Regions from separate parts of the Janibacter sp. LM genome, predicted to be linked through region 2. Evidence: predicted binding sites of a transcription regulator. Region 2 holds the regulator's gene; each other region holds the start of a gene.
What was found. Region 2 encodes LexA, which represses DNA repair genes until DNA is damaged. Its sites were predicted from a motif close to TCGAACANNTGTTCGA; they were not measured.

Region 1: ABC138_RS04170 (DUF6504 family protein) is a predicted target of LexA. The motif match lies at 3,689-3,704, and genes of this name have one in related genera.
Region 3: recA (recombinase RecA) is a predicted target of LexA. The motif match lies at 3,974-3,989, and genes of this name have one in related genera.

The regions. Positions count from the first base shown of each region.
Region 1 covers NZ_JBDIVG010000006.1:73,237-80,100, forward strand. The annotation lists gene pknB (Stk1 family PASTA domain-containing Ser/Thr kinase) at 1-819, opposite strand, end outside; gene ABC138_RS04155 (LysM peptidoglycan-binding domain-containing protein) at 855-1,994, opposite strand; gene ABC138_RS04160 (Rv2175c family DNA-binding protein) at 2,155-2,511, shown strand; gene ABC138_RS04165 (polyprenyl synthetase family protein) at 2,516-3,601, opposite strand; gene ABC138_RS04170 (DUF6504 family protein) at 3,721-4,029, shown strand; gene ABC138_RS04175 (SAV_6107 family HEPN domain-containing protein) at 4,040-4,450, shown strand; gene dnaE (DNA polymerase III subunit alpha) at 4,450-6,864, shown strand, end outside.
Region 2 covers NZ_JBDIVG010000001.1:281,486-288,349, reverse strand. The annotation lists gene ABC138_RS01355 (vitamin B12-dependent ribonucleotide reductase) at 1-1,235, opposite strand, end outside; gene nrdR (transcriptional regulator NrdR) at 1,303-1,761, opposite strand; gene ABC138_RS01345 (LysM peptidoglycan-binding domain-containing protein) at 2,060-2,440, opposite strand; gene lexA (transcriptional repressor LexA) at 2,650-3,411, shown strand; gene ABC138_RS01335 (Sir2 family NAD-dependent protein deacetylase) at 3,386-4,231, opposite strand; gene ABC138_RS01330 (LysR family transcriptional regulator) at 4,310-5,233, shown strand; gene ABC138_RS01325 (ABC transporter ATP-binding protein) at 5,226-6,854, opposite strand; gene ABC138_RS01320 (DUF1611 domain-containing protein) at 6,851-6,864, opposite strand, start outside.
Region 3 covers NZ_JBDIVG010000018.1:47,006-53,869, reverse strand. The annotation lists gene ABC138_RS10855 (DUF3046 domain-containing protein) at 1-204, shown strand, start outside; gene ABC138_RS10850 (ABC transporter ATP-binding protein) at 201-1,133, shown strand; gene ABC138_RS10845 (ABC transporter permease) at 1,133-1,900, shown strand; gene ABC138_RS10840 (ABC transporter permease) at 1,897-2,685, shown strand; gene ABC138_RS10835 (acetyl-CoA hydrolase/transferase C-terminal domain-containing protein) at 2,698-3,927, opposite strand; gene recA (recombinase RecA) at 4,164-5,234, shown strand; gene ABC138_RS10825 (regulatory protein RecX) at 5,243-5,845, shown strand; gene ABC138_RS10820 (hypothetical protein) at 5,802-6,068, opposite strand; partial or broken gene ABC138_RS10815 (FMN-binding negative transcriptional regulator) at 6,127-6,399, opposite strand; gene ABC138_RS10810 (circularly permuted type 2 ATP-grasp protein) at 6,513-6,864, shown strand, end outside.

The DNA of each region.
Region 1 (6,864 bases), on a different contig from region 2:
GGCGAGGTAGGCGCCCGCGTCGCGGGGTCGCTCGTCGGGGTCGCGGTGGGTCGCGAGCGCGACGAGGTCGTCGAGCCCTTCCGGCAGCCCGGCCACGCGCTCGGAGGGCGCGGGGACGGAGCCGTGCACGTGCTGGAAGGCGACGTGGATCGGCGACTCGCCGGCGACGGCGCGCTGCCCGGTGAGCAGCTCGAAGAGGATCAGGCCGGCCGCGTAGACGTCGCTGCGGGCGTCGGCGATGCCCCGCTCGACCTGCTCGGGGGAGAGGTAGGCGACGGTGCCGAAGAGCACGCCGTCGTCGGCGGTGGTCGTCTGCGAGGTGACGGCGCGGGCGAGCCCGAAGTCCGCGACCTTGATCGGGCCCCGGTCGGGGATCAGGATGTTCTCGGGCTTGACGTCGCGGTGGATGTAGCCCGCCTCGTGCGCGGCGGCGAGCCCGGTGAGCACGGCCTCGATGATGTCGAGCGCGGCACGCGGGGTGAGCGCGCCCTCCTCGTCGAGCACGGCACGGGCGGTGCGTCCCTCGACGTACTCCATGGCGAGGAAGACCCGCCCCCCGTCCTCGCCCTGGTCGAAGACCGGGACGACGTTGGGGTGGCTGAGCCGGGCGGCCGAGCGCGCCTCGCGGCGGAAGCGGGAGACGAAGGTCTCGTCCGCGGCGAGGTCGCGCCGCATGACCTTCAGGGCGACCTCGCGGTCGAGGCGGGTGTCGGTGGCCAGCAGGACCGTCGCCATGCCGCCGTCGGCGATGTGCCGCAGCACCCGGTACCTGCCGTCGACGAGCTCGCCGACGAGGGGGTGCGCGGATGCGGTGGTCATCCTCGAAGTCTAGGTTCGACCCCGACGAACGTCCGTCACATCCGGCTTCGGAGCGCCTTGACGTTGGCGACGTACTGCTTGGTGTCGCTGTACATGCCGTTGCGCTGCACCGAGGCGAGGCCCTGGTAGTAGCCGGCGATGGCGTCGGAGGTCGAGCCGGCCTGCTGGGTCAGGGTCTTCAGCAGCAGCACGCCGGCGGTGATGTTGTCGTCGGTATCGAGCAGGTCGAGCTCTCGCCCGGCCATCTGGGAGGCCCAGTCGCCGGAGCTCGGGATGACCTGCATCGTGCCGACGGCGTTGGCGACGGAGACCTGCCGCTGGTCCCAGCCGGACTCCTGGTAGGAGATCGCGAGCGCGATCGAGGGGTCGAGGCCGTGCTGGCGGGAGATCCGGGAGATCTTGCGACGGACCTCCTCGCGGCTCGGGACGGAGCGCCCCGCCAGGGTCGAGCGGTTGCGCTCGGCCGCGGCGACGATCTCGTCGGGGTAGGTGCGTCCGGCGAAGGTGTTGGCCGAGGTCTGCTGCGGGCTCGCGGGCCGCGCGGCCGTACCGGTGACGAGCAGCCGGGTGCCGGGGTGGATGAAGTCGTCGGTCGAGACGCGGTTGAGCTTGGCCAGGCGGGCGAGGCTCATGTCGTAGCGCACGGCGATGCCGGAGAGGGTCTCGCCGGAGCGCACGGTGTGGCGGCTCGTGGGACGGCCCGCCGACCGCTTCGCCGGCTTGGCGGCGGTGCCGGTGACGCGCAGCGACTGGCCGGGGTGGATGAACCCCTCGGCGAGGTCGTTGAGCGAGCGCAGCCGGTCGACGCCCATGCCGTGGCGGGCGGCGATGCCGCTCAGCGTGTCGCCGCTGCGCACGGTGTAGGCGCGGGTCGAGCCGGAGCGCTGCGGTCGCGAGGACGAAGGGGAGGACGCGCCCGAGCCGCGGCCGGGCACCGTGAGCCGCTGGCCCGGGTGGATGAACTCGTCGGCGGACAGGTGGTTGCGCGAGAGCAGCGCCCGGACGGAGACGCCGTAGCGGGCGGCGATGTCATAGGCGGTCTCGCCGTCACGCACCGTGTGGTGGCGGCCGTGGACGGCGGACGAGGCGCTGGAGTGGGTGCTGGTCTCGGCGGTCAGGTCGATCGCCGGGGCCACAGGGGTGGCCGGGACGGGGACGAGCAGCGGAAGGACCACGATGACTCCTGGGTCGGGGGGTGTTCAGGTGCGTGTGTGACCTGTGTGGCGGGTGTGGCGGAAGTGTTTGGTGTCTCGACGGTACCGAAGATCTTCCCGGGGCGCCGGACGAGACCGGGGCGCGTCCCCCTTCGTCACGGGCGGTGACACACTGGCCGACGTGAACGAGACGACCTCCACCGACACCTGGCTGACCCTCCCCGACCTCGCCGAGCAGCTCGGCGTGCGCATCTCCGAGGTGCGCCGCTGGCTCGACGAGCGCCAGCTCGTCGCCGTGCGTCGCGGCGAGCGCAAGGTGCTCTCGGTCCCGGCCGCCTTCATCGGCGAGGACGGGCCGCTGCCGGAGCTCGCCGGGACCTTCACCGTCCTCGCGGACGGGCGCTTCAGCGACGACGAGATCGTCGAGTGGATGTTCGCCCACGACGAGACGCTGCCCGGCGGGACGACCCCGATCGAGGCGATCCGCGCCGGCTTCAAGACCGAGGTGCGGCGCCGGGCGATGGAGGAGGCGCTCTAGCGCCTCAGGTGGCCCGGGCGGTCGTGACGTCGACGAGGTCGGCGAGGACCGTGCGGGCCGGCTCGCTGACGCCGGTCGCGTCGGCGAGGGCCGCGCGGGCGGCGTCGGCGCCGGCGGTGATGTCGGCCTCCACGCCGTCGAGCGCGCCGGTGTCGACGAGCAGCTCGCGAAAGGCCCCGACCTCGTCGCCCGTGAGGTCGGGTGCCCCGAGCCACTGGTCGATCCTGGTCGTCATGACGTCGTCGGCCCCGGCGAGCGCCCGGGCGATGAGCACGGTGCGCTTGCCCTCGCGCAGGTCGTCGCCCGCCGGCTTGCCGGTGACGTCCGGGTCGCCGAAGACGCCGAGGACGTCGTCGCGCAGCTGGAAGGCCTCGCCGAGAGCCAGGCCGTAGCGCGAGAGCGCCGCGAGGTCGGTCGCGGACGCGCCGCCGGCGGTGGCGCCGATGAGCAGGGGGTGCTCGATGGAGTACTTGGCGCTCTTGTAGCGGATGACCTGCCGGGCGGCGGCGACGCGCTCGTCGTCGTCGAGTCGCTGCCAGGGGCGCATCGAGGTGACGATGTCGAGGAACTGGCCGCCCATGAGCTGGCCGCGCATCCGCTCGAAGACCGGACGGGCGGCGGTGAGGGCCTGCGGGGGCAGGCCGGAGTCGGCGAAGAGGTCGTCGCACCAGCCGAGGCAGAGGTTGCCGGCGAGGATCGCGCCGGCCACGCCGAAGCGGTCCGGGTCGCCGTGCCAGGCGCGGTCGGCGTGGGAGCGGGCGAGCGCGCGGTGCATCGCGGGCCGACCGCGCCGGGTCTCGCTGTCGTCCATGACGTCGTCGTGGATGAGCGCCGCGGCCTGGAAGAGCTCCATCGAGGCGGCGAGCGAGACCGCGCCGTCGTGGTCGTCCTGCCCGGCGGCGCGCCAGCCCCAGTAGGCGAAGCCGGCGCGCAGGCGCTTGCCGCCGCGCAGCAGGGTGCGCACGGGCGCGGTGAGGTCGACGACGTCGGGGCCGACCTCGGCGAGCTCGCTCTCCCAGCGGTCCAGCTCGGCGTCGATCCGGTCCTGGACCCGCGAGCGCAGGTCATCCCGGTCCAGCGGGTGCGGCACGTGTGCTCCAGTGGCGAGGGGGACAGGGCTGGACCCAGCCTACGTGGCGGGGGTTGACGCGCTGTCGGGACCTCGGTCTATCGTTGTTCGAACAGGTGTTCGAGGACGAAGGAGTGGTCATGGTCAGGCGCGTCGAGGAGACCATCGAGGTGCGGGTGGGCGAGACCTCGCCGGAGCAGTTCCTGTGGAGGGGGCGGCTGTACCGGGTGACCGAGGTCGTCGACCACTGGCAGGAGCGGCACGCGTGGTGGCGCTCGAGCGGTGGGCAGCCGCTGGCGCAGGTGCCGCTCGCCCGGGAGGTGTGGCGGGTGAGCGCCCAGCGCGGCCGGAGCAGCTCGCCCGGCGTCTACGACCTGGGCGTCGACAGCGCAGCGGGTGACGGCGCGTCCGTCGCCGGCGGGTGGCTGCTCCTGCGGACGCAGGACTGAGGTGGGGGTGATGGCCGCCGTCGCCCTGCTCGCCGCGGCCGGCGAGAGCCTGGCCACAGCGCACATGGCCCGCTCCGTCCCGGGTCGCAGCGCCGGCACCCGGCTCGCCGTGCTCCGCGCCGCCGCGGCCGTGCTGTCCGTGCGCGGCGGGACCGCCGGCAGCGACGGTCCCGTCGACGTGTGGCGCCTGCTGCCGCGGGTGGCGCCCGAGCTGACCGAGTGGGCGGACTTCTTCGCGACCGTCCTGCCCGAAGGGGGCGCCCACCCCGGTCACGGCGCGTCCGGGCCGATGTCGGTCCGGCAGGCCGACGACCTGCTGCGCCAGGGGGAGGAGTTCGTCGACCTCGTCGCGGGGATGCTCGGGCTGCCGCCGGTGCGCGTCACCGGTGACCTCGTCGCGATCACCGGGGGTGGGGCCTGATGGGATTCGCCCACCTGCACGTGGCGTCGGGGTTCTCCCTGCGTCACGGCACGACACCACCGGAGGCGCTCGTGGCCCGGGCGGCCGAGCTCGGGCAGCCCGCCCTCGCCCTCACCGACCGCGACGGCCTCTACGGGGCGGTGCGCTTCGTGCGGGCCGCGACGGCCGCGGGCATCGCGCCGGTCCTCGGGGTCGACCTCGCCGTCGACGGAGGGGGCCGGGCCCCCGCCCGCGGCCGGACCCCGGTGCGCGGCGGTGCCGAGGTCGACCCGCGGCACCCTCGCGTCACCGTCCTCGCCCGGGGGGCCGGGGCGGGCGTGCCGCACGGGGTCGGGTGGGCGCGGCTGTGCCGGCTCGTCAGCGAGGTGCACCTCACGGGGGAGCGCGGTGAGGCCGTGGCCACGCCGGCGATGATCACGCGGCACGCCACCGCGCCCGGACCCGAGGAGCCCGCCCCGCTGCTCGTGCTCCTCGGGCCGACCTCCGACGTCGGGGCCGCGCTGCTCGCCCGCCGGCCCGACATCGCCCGGCAGCGCCTGCGGGCCTGGCAGCAGGCCCTGCCCGCCGGTGCGCTCGCGATCGAGGTCGTCGACCACGGCGGTCCGCCGGGCACGCCCGCCTCGACGGGCCACGCCGCCCACCTGCTCGGCCTCGCCGACGCGTGCGGCGTCCCGGCCGTGCTCACCGCGGCCGTGCGCCACCTGCACCCGCAGGACGCGAGCACCGCCGACGTCCTCGACGCGACCCGCCGGCTCGTCGTCCTCGACACCCGGCACCTCGACCGGGTGACGACCGCCGGGCACCTCGCCGACGACGCGACGATGGCCGCCTCCGCCCACCGGGTGGCCACGGTCCTCGGGGGCGGCGCCGGCGGGTGGTCCTGCGCGAGCCCCGCCGAGCGGGCGGCGGCGCTGCTCGACGCGACGGTCGCCACGGCGCTGGCCTGCGCCCAGGACGGGCGCAAGGACATCGGCATCGGCCGCGTGCACCTGCCCGAGGCGCACGTGCTCGGGCTGCGGCCGGACGAGGACCCGCAGGCGGTCCTCGCGCAGCGCTGCCGGGCGGCGATCGGCGCGCGCTACCCGGACGCGTCGCCGTCGCTGCTGCGGCAGGTCGAGGAGCGGCTCGCCGACGAGCTCGACGTCGTCGCGGCCCTCGGGTACCCGACCTACTTCCTCACCGTCGCCGAGGTCGTCGACCTCATCGTCGGGGCCGGGGTGCGGGTCGCCGCCCGCGGCTCCGGCGCCGGCAGCCTCGTCAACCACCTGCTCGGCATCAGCGCCATCGACCCCATCCGGCACGACCTGCTCATGGAGCGCTTCTGCTCGCCGCTGCGGGCCGAGCTGCCCGACATCGACATCGACGTCGAGTCCGCGCGGCGCACCGAGATGTACGAGCTGATCCTGCAGCGCTTCGGGCGCGACCGGGTGACGTGCGTGTCGATGATGGACACGTACAAGGCGCGGCACGCGATCCGGGACGTCGGCGCGGCCCTGGGGGTCCCCCCTTCAGAGGTCGACGAGATCGCCAAGGCCTTCCCCCACATCCGGGCCAAGGACGTGCGCTCGGCGATGGCCGAGCTGCCCGAGCTGCGCACCCGCAGCCTCGACGCGGGCCGGCTCTCGACGCTCTTCGACCTCGTCGAGCGGCTCGACGGACTGCCGCGGCACATCGCGCTGCACCCGTGCGGCGTCGTCCTGTCCGACGGTGGCCTGCTCGACCGCACGCCCGTGGAGTCGAGCTGGCTGGGCTTCCCGATGAGCCAGTTCGACAAGGACGACGTCGAGACGCTCGGGCTGCTCAAGCTCGACGTCCTCGGCATCCGGATGCAGTCGGCGATGGCGCACGCCGTCGGCGAGGTCGAGCGGGTCACGGGGGAGCGGATCGGCCTCGACGACCGCGAGGACGTACCGCTCGACGACCCGGCCACCTTCGCGATGATCCGCACGACCCGCACGCTCGGGTGCTTCCAGATCGAGAGCCCGGGGCAGCGCGAACTCATCGGCAAGCTCGCGCCCACGGTCTTCGACGACCTCATCATCGACATCTCGCTCTTCCGTCCCGGCCCGGTGAAGTCGGACATGATCCGCCCCTTCCTCGAGGCCCGGCACGGGTGGAGCCGGCCGCAGTTCCTCCACGACCGGCTCGTGCGCGCGCTCGCCGAGACCGAGGGCGTGGTCGTCTTCCACGAGCAGATGCTGCGGATCATCTCCGAGACGAGCGGTGCGACGCTCGCGCAGGCCGACGAGGTGCGGCGGACCATGGGCAGCCCCGACGGGCAGGCCCGCATCGAGGCGTGGTGGCGTCCCGCCGCGGCCGCGCGCGGCTACCCGCCCGAGGACGTCGACCGCATCTGGGCGGTGCTCGCGGCCTTCGCCTCCTTCGGGTTCTGCAAGGCGCACGCCGCGGCCTTC
Region 2 (6,864 bases):
AAGCAGATGGAGATGTCCATCGCGGTGATGACGAGCTCGGCGACCGCCTGGAAGCGGGCCGCGTCAAAGGTGTCGTCGTCCTTGAGGAACTTCAGCAGGTTGAGCGAGGCGAGGTTGCACGAGGAGTTGTCGAGCGACATGTACTCGCTGCACGGGTTGGAGGCGGTGATGCGACCGGTCTCGGGGTTGGTGTGCCAGTCGTTGATCGTGCCGTCGTACTGGATGCCCGGGTCGGCGCACTCCCACGCGGCCTGGGCGATCTTGCCCATGAGCTCGCGGGCGTCGACGGTCTCGATGACCGAGCCGTCCATGCGGGAGGTCAGACCGAAGTCCGTGCCCTCCTCGACGGCGCGCATGAACTCGTCGGTGACGCGCACCGAGTTGTTGGCGTTCTGGTACTGCACGGAGGTGATGTCGGCACCGCCGAGGTCCATGTCGAAGCCGGCGTCGCGCAGCGCGCGGATCTTGTGCTCCTCGCGCGCCTTGGTCTCGACGAACTCCTCGATGTCCGGGTGGTCGACGTCCAGCACGACCATCTTCGCCGCGCGACGGGTGGCGCCACCGGACTTGATGGTGCCCGCGGAGGCGTCGGCCCCGCGCATGAAGGAGACCGGGCCGGAGGCGGTGCCGCCGGAGGAGAGCAGCTCCTTGGAGGAGCGGATGCGGGAGAGGTTCAGGCCGGCACCGGAGCCGCCCTTGAAGATGAAGCCCTCCTCCTTGTACCAGTTGAGGATCGAGTCCATCGAGTCGTCGACCGAGAGAATGAAGCAGGCACTGACCTGCTGCGGGCTCTTGGTGCCGACGTTGAACCACACGGGCGAGTTGAAGCTGAAGATCTGGTGCAGGAGCGCGTAGGTCAGCTCGTGCTCGAAGACCTCCGCGTCGGCGTCGGTCGCGAAGTAACCGTGGTCCTTGCCCGCCTTGACGTAGGTGAGCACGACCCGGTCGATGAGCTGCTTGAGCCCGGCCTCACGCTCGGGCGAGCCGACGGCGCCGCGGAAGTACTTCGTCGTGACGATCGTGGAGGCGTTCACCGACCAGAAGTCGGGGAACTCGACCCCGCGCTGCTCGAAGATCGTCTCGCCGGTCTTCCAGTTCTGCTGGACGACGTCGCGCTTCTCCCACGTGACCTCGTCATAGGGGTGGACGCCCTCGGTCGTGTGGATGCGGTTGATCGTCAGGCCCTTGGTGCGGGACCCGCGACGGGCGCTGGGCTTGCCGGCGGTCTCGGTCATGCTCTCTCTCCTGGTCCGTGTGGTGACGGCTGTGCTGCTCGGGTGGTGCGAGTGGGTTCGTGCTGGGTCAGGTGGCCGCGGTGTGCTCGCGGCGAAGGGCGGTGATGGCCGCCTCGAAGTCGTCCAGGGAGTCGAAGGACTGGTAGACGGACGCAAAACGTAGGTAGGCGACCTCGTCGAGCTCGCGCAGCGGCGGGAGGATCGCCATGCCCACCTCGTGCGCGTCGATCTCGGCGCTGCCCTGCGCCCGGATGCTCTCCTCGACGCGCTGGGCGAGGAGGGCGAGCTGGTCCTCGGTGACCGGTCGGCCCTGGCAGGCCTTGCGGACACCGGCCAGGACCTTGGCCCGGCTGAAGGGCTCGGCCGCACCAGACCGCTTGGTCACCGTGAGGCTCGCGCTCTCGAGGGTGGTGAAGCGGCGGCTGCACTCCGGGCACTGGCGGCGACGCCGGATGGCGCTGCCGTCGTCCGTGGTGCGGCTGTCGATGACGCGGGAGTCGGTGTGGCGGCAGAACGGGCAGTGCACGTCGGACTCCCTTCGTCGTGGCCGAAAGAACGGCTGGTCTGTGGATGGTGCGGTGGATGGCGTGGGGACGAACCCCGGATTTCTGTGGAGAACCGACCTCATCCTGTGCACTAGATGTGGACGAATGACAACGGTGTAACCACTAGATGTAGTGACCATTAGACGCCCCCGGAGCGCGTGACGCAAGTCCTGATCCACACCCGTCGACGAACGGCACGAGGGCCACCTCCACGTGCTGCGGAGGTGGCCCTCGGCCGGCCCGGACCCGGGTCGATGGGTCCGGGAGATCAGGTGCGACTCAGGGGGTCGGGATGGTCAGCGTCTGCCCCGCGTGCACGTACGAGGTCGACAGCCCGTTGGCCACCTGGAGGCGGGCGACGCCCTGCTGGACCGGCAGCTCGGGCAGCTCTGCGGCGGCGATCTGACCGAGGGTCTGCCCCGACCGGACGGTGACCTGCTCGGGCTGGGTCGCGGGCCCACCGAAGGCCATCGCGGCACCGGCGACGCTCGCGACCAGGAGCATCGAGGTCGTGACGGCCAGCCGACCGCGGCGGGTCATGCGCAGCCGGGTGGCGGGGTGGGCGAGGGCTGCATCGCCCGTCGGCACCGAGACGAGATGACGCGAGCGCGCCGGGCGCGCGCCGCGAAGGGGGGCGGGGGCGGCGGTGAGAGCGGTCATGCGGTCCTCCTGGCGGTGGCGGTTCTCTCGAACCGGTGTTCGATAGAACGTCTGTACGATGTCTAGCACGGGTGTTCGAAGAAAATCAAGGACACGCTCGAACAGATGTTTGAAATACCTGTTCGATCGGCCTACTGTCGTCGACACGGAGTAGTTGACCAGCGACCACCGACAACGGTGCCTCGCGGACACGGACGAAGGGTCGATCGATGAGCGGACAGGGCGAGGACACGGGCGAGGGCAACATCCACCAGCTCCCCGAGCGCGACACCGGGGACGGGTTGACCGCGCGGCAGCGCAAGGTCCTCGAGGTCATCCGCAATGCCGTCGCGACCCGCGGCTACCCGCCGAGCCTGCGCGAGATCGGCGAGCTCGTCGGCCTCACCTCCCCCAGCTCCGTCGCCCACCAGCTCTCCTCCCTCGAGCGCAAGGGCTACCTGCGCCGCGACCCCAACCGCCCGCGGGCCATCGAGGTCATCTCCCCCGACGGCCACGACGCCCCGGCGGGCGAGGTCACCGACCTGGCCTCCATGCGGGGCGGCGCCGACCACGGCGATGCCGTCGTCGACCCGACCGGCTCCGGCGACGCGCGTCCCGAGGCCAGCTACGTCCCCGTCCTCGGCCAGATCGCCGCCGGTGTCCCGATCACCGCCGAGGAGGTCGTCGACGACGTCTTCCCCCTGCCCAAGCAGATCGTCGGCGAGGGCTCCCTGTTCCTGCTCAAGGTCGTCGGCGACTCGATGATCGACGCCGCCATCTGCGACGGCGACTGGGTCGTCGTGCGTCAGCAGCCGCAGGCGGACAACGGCGACATCGTCGCGGCCATGCTCGACAACGAAGCGACGGTCAAGACCTTCAAGCGCAAGGACGGCCACGTGTGGCTGCTCCCCCACAACCCCGCCTTCGACCCGATCGACGGCGACCACGCGACGATCCTCGGCAAGGTCACCGCGGTGCTGCGCCGCCTGTGACCGACAGCTCGAGGACCGCGTCGACGAGGGAGCGAAGGGAGTCCCGCAGCTCCCCGTCCACGCGGTGGTCGACGAGGTCGTCCCCCCGCGTGGGTCCGCGGGTGATCAGCGAGACCGGGATCCCGCGCTTGGCCGCGTGCCGCACGAACCGCAGCCCCGACATCACCTGCAGCGAGCTGCCCAGCACGAGCAGGCTCGGCGCGGCGTCGACGAGGTCGTAGCAGCGCTGCACGAGCGGCTTGGCGACCGATCCGCCGAAGAAGACGACGTCGGGCTTGAGCGTGTCGGCGCCGCACTCCTCGCAGCACGGGGCGATGAAACGGCCGACGTCGACCGACTCCAGCCGCACGTCGCCGTCGGGTCGGATCTCGTCGCTGTCGGCGTCGAAGCCGGGGTTGGCGGCGGCCATCCGCGCATCGAGGACCTGCCGGTCCACCCGTGTGCCGCAGGTCAGGCAGACCGCTTCGACGAGGTTGCCGTGCAGCTCGACGACGTCGCGGGTGTCGGCCGCCTGGTGCAGGCCGTCGACGTTCTGCGTGATGACGGGGCCGGCCGCCCCGATCTGCTGCAGCCGGGTGACCAGGTGGTGGGCGTCGTTGGGGCGCGCCGCGTGGAACCGCCGCCAGCCGACATAGCTGCGGGCCCAGTACCGCTGGCGCGCCTCGCTGCTCCCGACGAACTCGGAGTAGTGCATGGGCGACACCCGCCGCGTGCCGTCCGGCCCGCGGTAGTCCGGGATGCCGGAGTCGGTCGACATGCCGGCGCCGGTGAGCACGAGGGCCGGACCGGCCGACAGCACCCGGGCGATGTCCTCGATCACCGCACCAGTATGAGGTGCTCGGCGCCCTCGGGTGAGCGGGAGCGGCACCGGCCGAGCCGGACGACCTACCATGGCCCCATGATCGACGCCGCCGGGCTCCGCGTGATGCGGGCCATCGCCGAGGAGGGCAGCTTCACCGCCGCCGCCCTCGCTCTCGGCTACTCGCAGCCGGCGGTCTCCCAGATGGTCAAGCGCCTCGAGCAACGGACCGGGACCGTCCTCGTGGAGAAGGTCGGCCGCTCCGTGCGGCTCACCGAGGCCGGTGCGGTGCTCGCGCGCCACGCGACGCCGGTCCTCGCGGCGCTCGACGCCGCCGAGGAGGAGGTCGCCGCGATCGCCGGGCTGCGCTCCGGCCGGGTGCGGCTCATGGCCTTCCCCTCGTCGTCGGTCACCCTCGTCCCCCGCGCGCTGGCCGCGGTGCGGGCCGAGCACCCGGACCTGTCGGTGCAGTTCGCCGAGGCCGAGCCGCCCGAGTCGATCGCCGCGCTGCGCGCCGGCGACGTCGACCTCGCGGTGGCCTTCAGCTACGAGGGCAGCGACCTGGCCCGGGGCGAGGACCCCGAGGGCTTCGTCGTGCACCCCCTCATCGACGAGGAGGTCCGGGTCGCTCTCCCCCGCGACCACCCGCTGGCCGTGAAGGAGACGGTCTCGATGACCGATCTCACCGATGAGGACTGGATCGCCGGCTGCGCGCGCTGCCGGGGCCACCTGCTGAAGATCGCGCACGACGCGGGGTTCGCGCCCAAGGTGGCCTTCGAGACCGAGGACTACGTCGCTGTCCAGGGCTTCGTCGCCGCGGGTCTGGGTGTCGCGCTCATCCCCGACCTCATCCGCGCGGCGACGTCCAACGACGACGTCGTCATCCGCCCGCTCGACCCGAAGAGCCGACGCCGGATCCACGTCGTGACGACCGAGGACCTGCTGAAGGTCCCCGCGGTCGCGACGACCCTCGAGGCGCTCGTCGCCTCGGCCGCCGCGGCCACGCCCTCGGCCGTCAGCTGACCGGCACCGCCCACTCCCGCCAGTCGGTGAGCAGCGCCTCCGGCCGGTCGGAGGCCATGATCACCACCCCCGGGTAGTCCTGGAGGATCCCCCGCAGCATCTCCCGGCCCTGCGGACCCAGGTCGTCGTCGACGTGCTCGAGCAGGAGCAGTGCCGGCGTGCCGATGGTCGCGCGGGCGACCCACAGTCGAGCGATCTCCTGGCGCGTGAGCGGTTCACCGCCACGGCGAAGGGGGGTCCGCTCACCTTCCGGCAGGCTCGCCACCCGGTCGGCCAGGCCGACGGCTGCCAGGGCCGCGCTGCCCTCCCCTTCGTCCAGGTCGGGCCGGCGGTAGCGCACGGCGCGCGAGACGCTCCCCCGCTCGAGGCGGCCACCGACGGGTGCGTAGCCGACGCGCCGACGGCGGCTCCTGGGGCCGGTGTGCGCCAGGTCCTTGCCGTCGACGCACACCGAGACGCAGCCGTCGCGACCCGGCAGCGCGAGCGCGGTGAAGACCTCGCGGGCGTGCCAGGGCGCGCCGCCGCGCAGGACGATGCGCTCCCCCGGCTCGGCGAGCAGTCCGGGCATCGCGACGCCGTCGACGGTCAGGCCGCGCACGACGACCCGACCACCGCTGGAGACGTCCGGGTCGAAGACGGGCGCCGGGCGGGCGTCGACGGGCTCCAGGAGCAGGGGCGCGACGATCCGGCGAGCGGCCTTGTGGTTCTGCCGGTACTCGACGATGCGGCCGGCGTCGGCGACCGGGCCGGCGAGGATGCCGACGATCGTCAGGGCGACGGCGACCGAGGCGGCGGAGACGACGCCGAAGGCGCCGAGGGTCGCCGCGCCGGCCGACCCGGCGAGCGGGGCGACGAGGGCGCAGGCGCGCAGCAGGCCGGAGGTGCGGGCCCGATGCACCGCCGCGTCGACGACCCGGGAGCCCGAGGTGTCGATCGCGCGCAGCTCCCGCTCGACACCGCCGGCGGCGGCGATGCCGGGGGCGGCGGTGACGGTGTCGGCGACGCGGGCCGCGAGCGAGCCGCGTCGGCGCCGCAGGACCCGCGCCCGCTCGAAGGCCGAGCCCGAGACGCGGGCCAGCACCAGGCCGAGCACCACGAGCGGCACGGCGACGACGAGTGCGAGCTGCCAGCCGAGCGTCGCGAGCGCGAGGACCGAGCCGAGCACGAGCGGCCCGAGCGCGACGAGCGGGGCGATCCCGAGTGAGACCCAGTTGCGCACGCTCGCGAGGTCGTTGGTCGAGCGGGCGATCGTGATGCCGAGGGAGGGCGCCTCGGCGGAGGTCATCGCGTGCTGGACGAGACCGCGCCGGATCTGCTGGACGTAGTCCTGGCCGAGGCGCTCGGCGACGACCCGCTCGACGTAGCGCGTGACGCCGAGGCCCACGACGGTGACCACGAGGACCCCGAGATCGGCGAGCACCGCGCTCGGGGGCTGGCCGACGTCGCCGAGGAGCACGCCGACGAGCAGCCCCGCCGCGATGGCGCAGGCAGTGTGGGCGACCGCCGTCGCGACGAGCAGCGCCATGAGCAACCGGCGGCTGCCCCGCAGCAGCGCGGGCATGGGTGGGACGGCCTGCGCCTCGTGCTGCTCCGTGTCCTCGGGCGACGCGGTGCGGCTCATGATGCCTGCG
Region 3 (6,864 bases), on a different contig from region 2:
TATGCCCACACCCTCGCCCGCGGGCACGTCGTCCAGGCGCTCGGTGACCGCACGGTCGAGCGCGCGCTCGCCGACGGTGAGCCGCCCCGCCGGGTGTGGGAGAGCCTGTGCGAGGACCTGTCCATCCCGCCCCACCGCCGCCTCGGGCTCGACCGGGAGCCGATGGAGGTCCCGCCGGAGATCGCGAACGAGAGGCCGGAGTGAGCGTGCTGCTGAGCGCGCGCGGCCTGACCAAGACCTTCGGTGACTTCACGGCCGTCGACGGCATCGACATCGAGGTGCGGCGGGGGGAGTCCTTCGGGTTCCTCGGTCCCAACGGCGCCGGCAAGTCCTCGACGATGAAGATGGTCGCCGCCACCTCTCCGCCGAGCGCCGGCGAGCTGCGCATCCTCGGCCTCGACCCGGTGACCGACGGCGCCGCGATCCGGGCCCGCCTGGGCAACTGCCCGCAGCAGGACAACCTCGACGAGGAGATCACCGTCGAGGAGAACCTCTACGTCTACGGGCGCTACTTCGGGTTGCCGCGCCGGGTGATCCGCGAGCGGATCGACGAGCTGCTCGACTTCGCCCAGCTCACCGAGCGGCGCAAGGACAAGGTCGAGCCCCTGTCGGGTGGCATGAAGCGACGCCTGACCATCGCCCGCTCGCTCATCAACGAGCCGGAGATCCTGCTCCTCGACGAGCCGACGACCGGTCTGGACCCCCAGGCGCGGCACGTCCTGTGGGACAAGCTCTTCCGGCTCAAGCGCCAGGGCGTCACGCTCATCATCACGACGCACTACATGGACGAGGCCGAGCAGCTGTGCGACCGGCTCGTCGTCATGGACCGCGGTCGCATCGTCGCCGAGGGCTCTCCGCGCTCGCTCATCGGGTCCTACTCGACGCGCGAGGTGCTCGAGCTGCGCCTGCCGCTGGACGAGCAGGCGGACCACGCCGACGCGGCGCACCTCGTCGAGGGCGTCGGCGAGCGCGTCGAGGCACTGCCGGACCGCCTCCTCGTCTACACCGACCACGGTGACGCGGCCCTCGAGGCCGTCCACGACCGCGGCCTGCAGCCGCTCAGCGCGATCGTGCGCCGCTCCACGCTCGAGGACGTCTTCCTCCACCTCACCGGCCGCACCCTCGTCGACTGATGCTCGGCCGCGTCGGCGCCGTCGCGGGGTACTTCCTCGTCGTCTACCGGCGCACCTGGATGGGCTCGCTCTTCTCGCGCTTCGTCTCGCCGCTGCTCTTCCTGCTCGCGATCGGGCTCGGCCTCGGATCCCTCGTGGACGCGTCGTCCGGGGGAGTGGACGGCGTCTCCTACCTGCTCTTCGTCGCGCCGGGCATGGTCGCGGTGCAGGCGATGATGACGGCGGTCGGTGAGTCGACCTACCCCGTCTACGGGCTCTTCACGTGGAACCGCATGTACCACTCGATGCTCGCCACGCCCCTCACGGTGAGCGACCTGCTCCTCGGGCACCTGACGGTCATCGCCGTGCAGGGTGGCCTCGCTGCGGCGGCCTTCGTCCTCGTCGCCTCGTTCTTCGGCAGCTTCGCGTCCTGGTGGGTCCTGCTCGCGGTGCCCATCGGGGTCCTCGTGACCCTCGCCTTCGCCGTCCCGCTCTTCGGCTTCACCGCCCGGGCGAAGGGGGACTCCTCCTTCAACATCGTCTACCGCCTCGTCATCACCCCGCTCATGCTCTTCTCGGGCGTCTTCTTCCCGGTCGACCGCCTCCCCTTCGTCCTCGAGATCCTGGCCTGGGCTACCCCGCTGTGGCACGGGGTCGAGCTGGTGCGCTCGTCCGCCCACGGGAGCTTCGCCCCCTTCGACCTCGTGCACCTGCTCGTGCTGCTCGCCTTCGTCGCCCTCGGGTGGGTCTACGCCCGGTCCGGCATGACCCGGCGGTTGGTGACATGACGACCGGTGTCCTCACGCCCGGCCTGGCCATGTGGCGCGCCGTCGTGGAGCGCAACGTCGTGACCTTCCGACGGCAGTGGATCGCCTTCGTCACCGGTTTCGCCGAGCCGGTCTTCTACCTCTTCTCGCTCGGCATCGGCGTCGGGTCGCTCGTCCCCTTCGTCATGACCGACGGCGGGACACAGGTCTCCTACGCGGCCTTCGTCGCCCCGGCGATGCTCGCCAGCTCGGCGATGAACGGCGCGGTCATGGACTCGACCTTCAACGTCTTCTTCAAGCTCAGGTACGCGCGGATCTACGACGCGATGCTCGCGACCCCTCTCGGGCCGCGGGACATCGCCGTCGGGGAGGTCGTCTGGAGCCTCGTCCGCGGCGGGGTCTACGCACTCGTCTTCTACCTCGTGGCGCTCGCGGTGGGCGTCGTCGAGTCCTGGTGGTCGGTGCTCGCGGTGCCGGCGGCGGTCTTCATCGGCCTCGCGTTCTCCGCGGTCGGCATGTACGCGACGACCTTCATGCGCTCCTGGGTCGACTTCGACTGGGTCATGCTCGTCATCCAGCCGCTCTTCCTGCTCTCGGCGACCTTCTTCCCGCTCGCGACCTACCCGGGCTGGGCGCAGCCGGTCGTCATGGCTACCCCGCTCTACCACGGCGTCGCGCTCGAGCGCGGCCTCATGCTCGGCGAGGTGGGGTGGGGCCTGCTCTGGCACGTCGCCTACCTGCTCGTGCTGGGCGTGGTCGGCATCTGGGCCACCTCCCACCGCATCGAGACCCTCCTGCGCGCCTAGGAGCGAAGGGGGTCACGCCAGACCGAGCTCCGCGGCCTCCTCCCACAGCTCCTCGCGCACGCGGGGGTGGGCGGCCTGCTCGATGAGCGCCCGGGCCTGGTCCCGCTCGGAGTGGCCGAAGAGCGGGGCGGTGCCCTGCTCGGTGACGATCGCGGTGGCCTGGAAGGAGGTCACCGGCTCGTCGACGAGCGGCACGATCGTGCTGACGTCGGCGCGTGGGTGCCACGAGCGCAGCGCGAGGAAGGCCTGCCCGCCGGGGGAGTGCAGCGCGCCGACGATGAAGTCGGTCTGCCCGCCGAAGCCGCTGTGGATGCGGGCGCCGAGCCGGGAGGCGTTGGCCTGCCCGAAGAGGTCGACCTGCAGCGCCGTGTTGATCGAGGTCATCGAGCGCTGCCGCGCGATGAGCCCAGGGTCGTTGGTGCGCTCGGTGCGGGCCATCTGCACCCGCGGGTTGCCATCGACCCAGGCGTAGAGCTCGGGGGAGCCGAAGAGGAAGGACGTGGTGAGGGGATGGTCCGGGTCGAGCGCTCCGGCCGCGTCGAGGGCCAGGACGCCGTCGGAGAACATCTCCGTCCACAGCCGCAGCTCGCGGTGCTCGGTGAGCGCGGCGAGCGCCGCGTCGGGGACGGCCCCGATGCCCATCTGCAGGGTTGCGCCGTCGGGGACCATCGCGGCGACGCGGCGGCCGATGGCGCTCGTCTCCTCCCCGAGGGGCGCGTGGGCGGCGGGCGAAGGGAGCGGCTCGCTCACCTCGACCGCGAGGTCGACGTGGTCGAGCGGGACGCGCGCGTCACCGTGGGTGTAGGGCATGCGGTCGTTGACCATCGCGACGACGAGGCCGCCGCGCTCGCGGCAGGCCTCGACGGCGCCGGGCAGGAGGTTGACCTCGAGGCCGAGGGAGAGGTGCCCCTCGCGCGGGGGAGCGCAGTGCACGAGGACGCAGTCGACAGGGAGCCGGTCGCGGTAGAGGACCGGGACGAGGGAGAGGCGGCTCGGCACGTACCGCAGCCCGGCGCGGCGCCGCTGCCCGGGCCCGACGAAGCTCGTCTCGAGCGTCACGCCCGCGCGGTCGGGGAGGCCGGCCGGGCCGTTGAGCATGTTGAGCGTGTAGGTCTCGAGGGTCGCGTCGAGCAGGTGCACGAGCGCCCACGGGACGCTGTGGTTGCCGGAGACGACGACCCGCGGGTCGTCGGGCAGGGCGGTCAGGGCGCGGGCGAGGGCCTCGGGGGTGACGGTCTGCACGTCCTCATCCTGTCGTGACGGCGTGTCGGCGCGCCACCTCCCACCCTCGAACACCTGTACGGGTAACGTCGTCCACAGGTGCCCATCCGGCAGCCGCGGTGTCCACAGCCCCACGGCAGCTGCGGACGGTTGTCGGTGGTGGCTCCTAGCGTCTGACCAGACAGCACGAGACGTCCGACTGTGTGGGAACTGGTCGCCGGTGGACGCGCCCGACACGATGACAAGGAAGGTGTGGCATGGCTGAGGTCACCGCCATCGACAGCAAGCTCCACGAGCAGAAGCTCAAGTCCCTCGACAACGTCATGGGGCAGATCGAGAAGGCCCACGGCAAGGGCGCGGTGATGCGCCTGGGCGACGACGTGCGCCCCCCGATCGCGGTCATCCCGACCGGCGCGATCGCCCTGGACGTCGCCCTCGGCATCGGCGGCCTGCCCCGTGGCCGAGTCGTCGAGATCTACGGCCCGGAGTCCTCCGGAAAGACGACGGTCGCCCTGCACGCGGTCGCCAACGCGCAGCGAGCCGGGGGCATCGCGGCGTTCATCGACGCCGAGCACGCCCTCGACCCCGAGTACGCCAAGAAGCTGGGTGTCGACACCGACGCCCTCCTCGTCAGCCAGCCGGACACCGGTGAGCAGGCGCTCGAGATCGCCGACATGCTCATCCGCTCCGGCGCGCTCGACGTCATCGTCATCGACTCCGTCGCGGCGCTCGTGCCCCGCGCCGAGATCGAGGGCGAGATGGGTGACAGCCACGTCGGTCTGCAGGCCCGTCTCATGAGCCAGGCGCTGCGCAAGATCACCGGCGCGCTCAACACCTCCGGCACGACCGCGATCTTCATCAACCAGCTCCGCGAGAAGATCGGCGTCATGTTCGGCTCGCCCGAGACCACCACGGGTGGCAAGGCGCTGAAGTTCTACGCCTCCGTCCGCCTGGACGTGCGCCGCATCGAGACCCTCAAGGACGGCACCGACCCGGTCGGCAACCGCACCCGGGTCAAGGTCGTGAAGAACAAGGTCTCCCCGCCCTTCAAGCAGGCGGAGTTCGACATCCTCTACGGCCAGGGCATCTCCCGCGAGGGCGGCCTGATCGACATGGGCGTCGAGCACGGCTTCGTCCGCAAGGCCGGAGCCTGGTACACGTACGAGGGCGACCAGCTGGGTCAGGGCAAGGAAAATGCCCGCAAGTTCCTCAAGGACAACCCGCAGCTCGGCGAGGAGATCGAGGCCAAGATCAAGACCAAGCTCGGCATCGGGGTCGTTCCCGTCGAGGAGGCCGACGAGCCGGCCGAGGTCCCGGTCGACTTCTGAGCCGCGACATGAGCACTGACGAGGGAGCCGCCGCGCGCACGCTCGAGGGCCTGCGTGCGGCGGTCTCCGCCGTCGAGCGCGGTGCCGCCCCGCCGCCGGACCCCGCGGGCCGGGAGAGCGACTCCGACGCCGACCCGTACGCGGTGGCCCGCGCCGTCGTCCTGCGCCTGCTGACCGGTTCGCCCAAGTCGCGCGCCGAGCTGGAGAAGGCCTTGCGCCGCAAGGGCTGCCCCGACGACGTCGCGGCGGATGTGCTCGATCGCTTCGAGCAGGTGGGCCTCGTCGACGACGAGGCCTACGCCCAGGCCTTCGTGCGCTCCAAGCAGGCCGGTCGCGGTCTGGCGAAGCGCGCGCTCTCCCACGAGCTGCGCAGGAAGGGGGTCGACGACGAGCTCGCCCAGGCGGTGCTCGACGAGGTCGACCCGGAGGACGAGCGGGCCCGCGCCCATGAGCTCGTCGCGAAGAAGCTGCGCTCCATGCACGGCCTGGACCGCACCGTGCAGGCTCGGCGCCTCGCCGGGATGCTCGCCCGCAAGGGCTACGGCAGCGAGGTCGCGCGCCTGGTCATCAACGAGGCGCTCGACGCGCAGCCGGAGCACCAGCGCGACTAGTTCCGCCGGGCGGCCGGCTCATCCACTCGACGAGCAGGTCCGGGTTCGACCCGGCGCCCGGGCCGGGGCCGGGGCCGTCGGCCGCGACGCCGTCGCGGGCCCCGAGGCGGTCGGGGTCGCTCTTGTGCGCCGAGACCTTGAACTTCCCGGTCACCCGGCGCACGGGGATGCGGATGCCGACGGCGTGGGCCAGCATCTCGTCCACGTACGCGGGTGGTGCCATGCCCGCCCGCCCACCGCGGGTCGTCGTGCACCTCCAGCGGACCCCAGGCGTGGACGGCGACGTAGTTCCACGTCGGCACGGTGCGGTGGTGCTCGGCCTTGCTCGGGTACCAGGTGGGGGAGATGTAGTGGTCCGTGGCCCGGAAGACGGCGAGGGACTCCCCTTCGTGCCGCCCGACCTGCCACACCCCGTTGGCGCGGGCGACGTGCTCGACGAGCTCGATGCCGGATGCGGTCCGCTGCGCGAGCAGGGGGATGAGGTCGACCTCGGGGGAGGCGCCGTCATGGGTGACGAGCGAGGCGAGCGGGTGCCGGGCGATGACGTCGAGCACCAGGGCCTCGTCGTCCACCCGGTCGTGGCACCACCGCTCGTGCGTAGGGTGGGCGCGTGACCGTCAACGACTCTCTCTTCGGGACCTACGCACCCAGTGCGGCATGGGACGAGATGCTCGGCGAAGGGGGTGAGCCCCGCGCGCCGTACAAGCCGATCCACCACACCCTGCGCTCGATGGAGCCGCAGGAGCTGAAGGACCGCGCGGACGCCCTCGCCAGGATGTTCTTCGACCAGGGGGTCACCTTCGACCACGCCGGCGAGGAACGCCCCTTCCCCCTCGACGCCGTCCCCCGGGTCATCGACGCGGACGCCTGGCAGGCGGTCGAGCAGGGCGTCGCGCAGCGCGTCAAGGTCCTCGAGGCCTTCCTCGACGACATCTACAGCCGCACCGGCGGGCTGCCCCGGGCGGTCGAGGACGGCATCGTCCCGTGGAAGCTCATCGCCACGTCGAGCCACTACCACC